DNA from 3 places in the Phytobacter palmae genome. Region 1 is predicted to be linked to each of the others. Evidence: predicted binding sites of a transcription regulator. Region 1 holds the regulator's gene; each other region holds the start of a gene.
The links. The regulator Fur, encoded in region 1, represses iron uptake genes when iron is present. The targets are predictions, from matches to a motif close to ATAATAATGAGAACNACTATCAA.

Region 1 (2,273 bases):
TTTTCGGCAGCGATACCGGTAATACCGAAAACATCGCAAAGATGATCCAGGCTCAACTTGGTAAAGATGTTGCCGATGTGCATGACATTGCTAAAAGCAGCAAAGAGGATCTGGAAGGTTACGACATCCTGCTGCTTGGCATCCCGACCTGGTATTATGGTGAAGCACAGTGTGACTGGGATGACTTTTTCCCGACGCTGGAAGATATCGATTTTAACGGCAAACTGGTTGCCCTTTTTGGTTGTGGCGATCAGGAAGACTATGCAGAGTATTTCTGTGATGCATTGGGCACTATCCGTGACATCATTGAACCGCGCGGCGCAACTATCGTAGGCCACTGGCCTACCGAGGGTTACCATTTTGAAGCGTCCAAAGGTCTGGCAGACGATGACCACTTCGTTGGCCTTGCCATTGACGAAGACCGTCAGCCTGAACTGACCGCTGGCCGTGTTGATAAATGGGTGAAACAGATTTCCGAAGAACTTCATCTGAATGACATCATCAATGCCTGATGATGTTTGGCGCAACCTGCTGGTTGCGCCTGATTAATAGATAAAAGCGATGGAAATAATTGCTACAATTTTTTAACTTTTTTCTCCAGCGCTGTACAATGGCCCCTGATTAAAACGGGTATCACAAAGGACTTTGTAGACGCTACCACGTTTTATAAGCTTACTTTACTTGAGGACTTGCAGTTTTCATTCAGGCATGGCAGTTCTATAATGAGACGCATTATCCCAGGTGCATTCCTTGTAGCTTCCCAACGGGAAGTGAATCGTTTAGCAACAGGACAGATTCCGCATGACTGACAACAATACCGCATTAAAGAAGGCCGGCCTGAAAGTCACGCTTCCTCGGTTAAAAATCCTGGAAGTGCTTCAGGAGCCGGAGAACCATCATGTCAGTGCGGAAGATTTATATAAGCGCCTGATCGACATGGGCGAAGAGATTGGACTGGCGACGGTGTACCGTGTACTTAACCAGTTCGACGATGCCGGGATCGTGACCCGCCATAATTTTGAAGGCGGTAAGTCCGTCTTTGAACTGACCCAGCAGCATCACCACGACCACCTGATTTGCCTGGATTGCGGCAAAGTGATCGAGTTTAGTGATGACTCTATCGAAGCGCGTCAGCGTGAGATTGCGTCAAGGCATGGTATTCGTCTGACTAACCACAGTCTGTATCTGTATGGCCACTGCGCCGAAGGCGACTGCCGTACTGACGAAAACGCGCACGAAGCGGTTGAGAAATAATAATCGACTTCGTTATATAGCCAACCTTCGGGTTGGCTTTTTTATTTCTGCGTTCATAACATCAAAAGGCCCGCCGAAGCGGGCTTTTTCACACGGTTAATTCATCGTGTTATGGCTATGAATCTCCTGCCAGATCTGGTCACAGCGAGTCTTCACCGCCTGCCCGTTTCCGGTATGCGTCGCTTCAAGGCACCGCTGATAATCCAGCGTGCGCACACTCTCTTCCTCCGCAAATTGCTGGTGCGCTTTCTCTTTGCGCAGAACATCCAGTACGCTTCTGCACGCCGCGGTTTTCTCCGGTGATCCTTCCGCCGTATTAATACAGGCGCTGTAAGCCTCTTTTAATCGTACATCTTCCCTCGGCGCCTGAGGCTGTTGCACACAGGCGGCAAGCCCCAGCGTCAGCAGGGCAAGTAATATTGGTTTCATCATCATGGCACTCCCTGTCATTAGAAAATATTCAGCGGCGCAATGACGATAAACTTCACGTCACGTTCGTCCTGGAAGATGTTGTTATACCCGCCACCCCAGCTCGGGATACTGGAATGGTTATCATATTGGGTGAAGTGCAGCTTGAACAACGTGCCTTTTGCCATCCCTTCCTGCACGGTGTAAAGCAGGTCGAGACTGTACGCTGACTCTTTAATGGTGTTGCCCGCATCGTAGTATTTATCGCCAGAGGAGACATTGGACGGTTTGGCATCCCAGCCATACACATACGATGCACCAACCGCCCAACCAGGCATATTCCAGCCTTTCAGGTCATACATGGCACCGACAAAGACGGATTTCTCGTTATGGGCGTTGAAGTCAGAACGGTTGTCCCACCAGATATCCAGACGACCATTAGAAGAGCCATACAGTGGCGTCATACGTGAATTGAAATAGCCCTGGCGACCATCAGCCCTGACCCAGGTACCCTCAAGGCGTAAATCCACCGGACCGACCGTATAACCAAAGGTGAGCGCCTGTAGCCATGCGGTGCCGTCGTAAGTATCGTTAATGGTGTTGTTATCAGC
Region 2 (2,273 bases), on a different contig from region 1:
CGGAGTGCCAGTTGGCCGGGTAGGCGTCAATGGTGCCGCTGTTGTTGCGGGTCTGCTGACCGTCGCGGCGGCTGTAGACAAAGATACCGCGCAGGGTTTCATCGCCGCCCGCCGCCGTCAGGCCATTGTGCCAGCTGCGATCGGCAGAATCATAGTCCGTCTGATAACCAAAGTAAGACTGCTTACCCGCATGCAGATAATTGTCCGCTGATTTCGGCTGGAACGAGACGTTGCCGCCGATAGAGGTGTTAGCGGTTTCGGTGGAGGTGGCGCCAGACTGGATATCAATCCCACCGTACATATACGGGTCGATATAATCGCGGCCAATACCAAAGGTGTTCAGACCGGCACGGCTGACGTAACTACGCCCGGTGGCGTCGGGTTGCGCTATTCCGTCAACATCGATACCGACACGGTTGCTTTCCAGCCCGCGAATGTTGTATCCGGTATAACCGCCACGGTCGAAGCCGCTTTTGCCATTGCCGGAACCGCCGCTTGCGCCGGTTGCGCTAATAAGCGGTTCATAGCGCATGACTGAGCCAAAGTCGTTGGCGCCTTTGTTTTGTAGCTCCTCCGCGCTCACCGTATGGCTGCTGCCCTCTTTCAGTACTGGCGCCGGTGCGCTGACAACGATCTCCTCGGCATTATCCTGCCGGGTATCGGTCGCGGTGGTCTGTTTGACGTGAGTATCAGCCGCCATAGCCGTGGTCTGATACAGTGCTGCGAGCAGTGAAGTCACCAGGGCGCTCTTGCGAAACGGTGCCCGGGAAAGTTGCGATGTACCCATAATTTGCAAGCCTTAGAATTTATTAGTATCAGGCCCACCGTGCTTCCAGTTTATTATTGAGCGGATAATGTCAGCACAAGACACACTGATTCGCTCTTTATCTTGACGTGAATAATAATGATAATAATTATCAGTTGCAACAACTTCACAATTCCTTCACGCTTTGCGCACTCTTTTGTCTACACTAAGCCAACGTTTACACTTGCCGGTTAACATGAATATGCAGACCAAACCCGCTATCACCTTACAGTACTGCTCCCAGTGCAACTGGATGCTCCGCGCTTGCTGGATGGCGCAGGAACTCCTCCACAGTTTTAATACCGACTTAGGTTCCGTTACCCTGGTGCCGGGCACTGGCGGTATTTTTACCATTGATATTGATGGTCAAGTTATCTGGGACCGTAAAACGGATGGCGGTTTTCCGGATGCGGCAGAGTTGAAACGCCGCGTGCGGGATTACTGCTTCCCGGATAAAGAGCTCGGGCATGTGGAAAAGAAAAACACTTAACCGTCGTGGAAGCTGCCTGATATGAAGCGAAAAACAGGAGCAGCGGCGCTGGCATTGAATAAAGAAAATCAATCAAGGATGGGGGGAACAGAAGGGATGACCATGTCTCTGACACTGCTCCATTACCAGCCGCCACTGTTTTGTCGCTTTACGCAGCGAGGGGCGGCGTAAAATTACTGGATCAGTAAGCCGGGGCCTGCGCAGGCCCCGGTGGTAAACATACGTTCCCGCTCAACCCGGCTGGGACGATTTAGGGGGGACTAACGCCTCGCTCCAGGCTGCGGTGCTGGCGCGAACGATATTACGCCCGGCACGCTTGGCCTCGTACAACGCGTCATCCGCCGCCTGAATTAAGCAGGCAAAGTCCGTATGCACACGTTGGTTGAGGCTGGCAACACCGACGCTGACGCTCACTACGTCGCCCGGCGAATCAGAATTCGGCAACCCCAGCGCCTGAACACTCGCACGCAATCTTTCCGCCACGACGACCGCATCAGCCGAGCGCGTTTCCGGCAATAGCGCACAAAACTCTTCCCCGCCGTAACGGAATAGCATGTCATAAGGGCGCAGCAATGAACCTCGCATGGCCGCTGCTATCTGTTGCAGGCAGAGATCCCCCTGCTGATGACCGTAACGATCGTTGTAGCGCTTGAAGTAATCCACATCAATCAACAACAGCGCCAGCGGTTTGTTATTGCGCTTACTGGCACGCCACTCTTTCGCAATGCACAGATCAAAATAGCGACGATTGCCCACGCCCGTCAGTCCATCGGATAACGACTGTGAGAGCAGCACATGCGCCTGTTCGCGTAACAGCGACTCCCGGCGAACGGCCATACTGACATCTACAATCTGAATGAGACAGTAGCGTTCCACATCGCCGAGCGGAACGATAGTGATCGCCTGACTCAAACGTTCACCTGGCTGTGCGGGTTCCGCAAACAGCGGGAACGGTGAACGATGCAGTGACTGCGATAA
Region 3 (2,273 bases), on a different contig from region 1:
CAGCCACTGGATACCGTGGACGAAAATCGCTACTGAACCTGCATCAAAAATCGGCTGTAACGCACCGCCAATGTTAATCGCGAGCAGGAACATCAGGTACATCACAAACAGGAAAATCGGTAAACCGAGGAAGCGGTTCAGAATGATGCGGTCAACGGCGGCCGTAAACTGGCTGGATTCCGCCGTCAGGGTGTTACTGACCGCCTCGCAAATCGCGGCAATGGTTTGATAACGGGCATCGGCGATATGCAACGCGGGATCGTCGATTTCATCCTGCAGGCGTGCCAGTGAAATATCCAGCTTAAGGGCGGCGTCACCGGCGTAAGCGCGGCTGTAGATATCGCCTTCCAGCATTTGCAGACCAAGCCAGCGGCGTTGTTGCACGGGCATATCCGCAGCCATGCTTTGTGCCAGCTCATCCGCTTCACGCGATAGCGGACGGGCATAGTGCACCAGCTCGATTTGTCTGTTTTTCTGATGACGATCCAGCGCGATTTTTAACGCGTCAATGCCGCGACCACGCGTCGATACCAGCGGAATGACCGGGCAGCCAAGTCGAGCGGAGAGGGCGTCGATATCAATGCGGACTTTTTGCTTCTCGGCAATATCCAGCATATTCAGCGCTACTACACAGGGAATGCCCAGTTCCAGCAACTGCAACGTGAGATAGAGGTTACGCTCAAGGTTAGAGGCATCCACGACATTAATCAGAATGTCCGCATCGCCACTCAGAATGTAGTGACAGGCAATTTGCTCATCCAGTGAGGTCTGTGACGAGATAGTGGTCAGCGAGTATGTACCGGGCAAATCGACCAGCGTAACCTGATGGTCGGTGGTAGAGAATTGCCCCTCTTTGCGCTCTACCGTTACCCCCGCCCAGTTCCCCACGCGCTGGCGTGCGCCAGTTAACTGATTGAATAACGTGGTCTTGCCTGAATTAGGATTACCAATTAATCCCACGGTCAACTTTTTCATTGTGCTTTTCTCTCTTTCATGGCCGGGCCATTAGCGGGAAACGGCTTCCAGTTCCAGAAACGCGAGATCTTTCTTACGCAAGACCAGATTAACGCGCCGGGTTTCAATGTGAATAGGATCACCAAGGGGAGCTACGCGCACGACATTAAATGATGAGCCGGGCAGCATGCCTAATGAGAGGAGTTTCTGGCGCCACGCCGGGCTGATTTCGCGAGAGAACCCCGTTATTTTCCACGCACTGTCAGGAGAGAATTGCATAGAACCTACTTATATATATCGCAAACAAAATTCCCACCATGCGCCAGGAAAGCGCATGAAACCAGTTAGTTAGCCAGCACAGCAATGAGTGTTACTCCACTCATACAATGATAATGAGAATAGTTTTTATCATCACTATTAAACCGCGTTATTACACAAAGCGGAATCATAATCCGAGCCATTGTTGATGTGGCTCAATATTTATGTTGTTTTGCATTTCTCGTTTGCAATAAGAAATAAGAAACAGTGAAAGGTTATTTAATTTATTCCACCTGCTTAAGGTTAAATTAATAATAAATTAATTATTGATCATCCTGTTAACTAAAATATAACCAAAGAAAAATTTGTTAATAATTTTGAAAATTAATATTGCGATTATTCAAAGAGATACTATTGGCAAAGAAATAATGCAATGCATCTGTTTGTTCGGATTTGAACATCAGGAAAGGAGTGCGCCCTCTCCCGGGGGAGAGGGCGAAGGGGTTAACGTTTTTTCCCCATGGCGGCAGCCAGTGCATCCATCATCGCACTGTTCCCAGCAGGTTGCGCATCGCGTCCACGAGGCTTAGCCGGACGGGCAGCAGGACGGTTGCCTGCCTCGCGAGCGCTACCGCTACCACGCCGTGAATTGCTCTCTCCCGGCTGCTCATCAAGGCGCATGGTCAGTGCAATACGTTTACGCTGCAGGTCCACTTCCAGCACTTTAACTTTGACGATATCCCCCGCTTTCACCACAGTATGCGGATCTTCAACAAATTTATCGGCAAGCGAAGAGATGTGTACCAGACCATCCTGATGCACACCGATATCAACAAACGCACCGAAGTTGGTGACGTTGGTCACCGCACCCTCGAGTACCATACCTGGAAGCAGATCATTCATCGTTTCAACACCGTCAGCAAACTGCGCGGTTTTGAACTCCGGACGCGGGTCACGGCCCGGTTTTTCCAGCTCTTTGATGATGTCAGTGACGGTTGGTACCCCGAAACGTTCGTCGGTAAAGTCTGACGCTTTCAGTGATTTAAGCCCGCTACTGTTGC

Region 2: a site for Fur is predicted at 899-921, ahead of AAIG39_RS12510 (TonB-dependent receptor domain-containing protein). Genes of this name have one in related genera too.
Region 3: a site for Fur is predicted at 1,341-1,363, ahead of feoA (ferrous iron transporter A). Genes of this name have one in related genera too.

What each region holds. Positions count from the first base shown of each region.
Region 1 is NZ_JBCIVJ010000001.1:54,661-56,933, forward strand. Features, by position in the region: gene fldA (flavodoxin FldA) at 1-512, shown strand, start outside; gene fur (ferric iron uptake transcriptional regulator) at 802-1,254, shown strand; gene chiQ (ChiQ/YbfN family lipoprotein) at 1,351-1,686, opposite strand; gene chiP (chitoporin ChiP) at 1,704-2,273, opposite strand, start outside.
Region 2 is NZ_JBCIVJ010000009.1:12,174-14,446, reverse strand. Features, by position in the region: gene AAIG39_RS12510 (TonB-dependent receptor domain-containing protein) at 1-787, opposite strand, end outside; gene AAIG39_RS12505 (Rdx family protein) at 1,008-1,295, shown strand; gene AAIG39_RS12500 (hypothetical protein) at 1,317-1,466, shown strand; gene AAIG39_RS12495 (diguanylate cyclase) at 1,527-2,273, opposite strand, start outside.
Region 3 is NZ_JBCIVJ010000002.1:69,837-72,109, reverse strand. Features, by position in the region: gene feoB (Fe(2+) transporter permease subunit FeoB) at 1-975, opposite strand, end outside; gene feoA (ferrous iron transporter A) at 1,006-1,233, opposite strand; gene AAIG39_RS03035 (Tex family protein) at 1,717-2,273, opposite strand, start outside.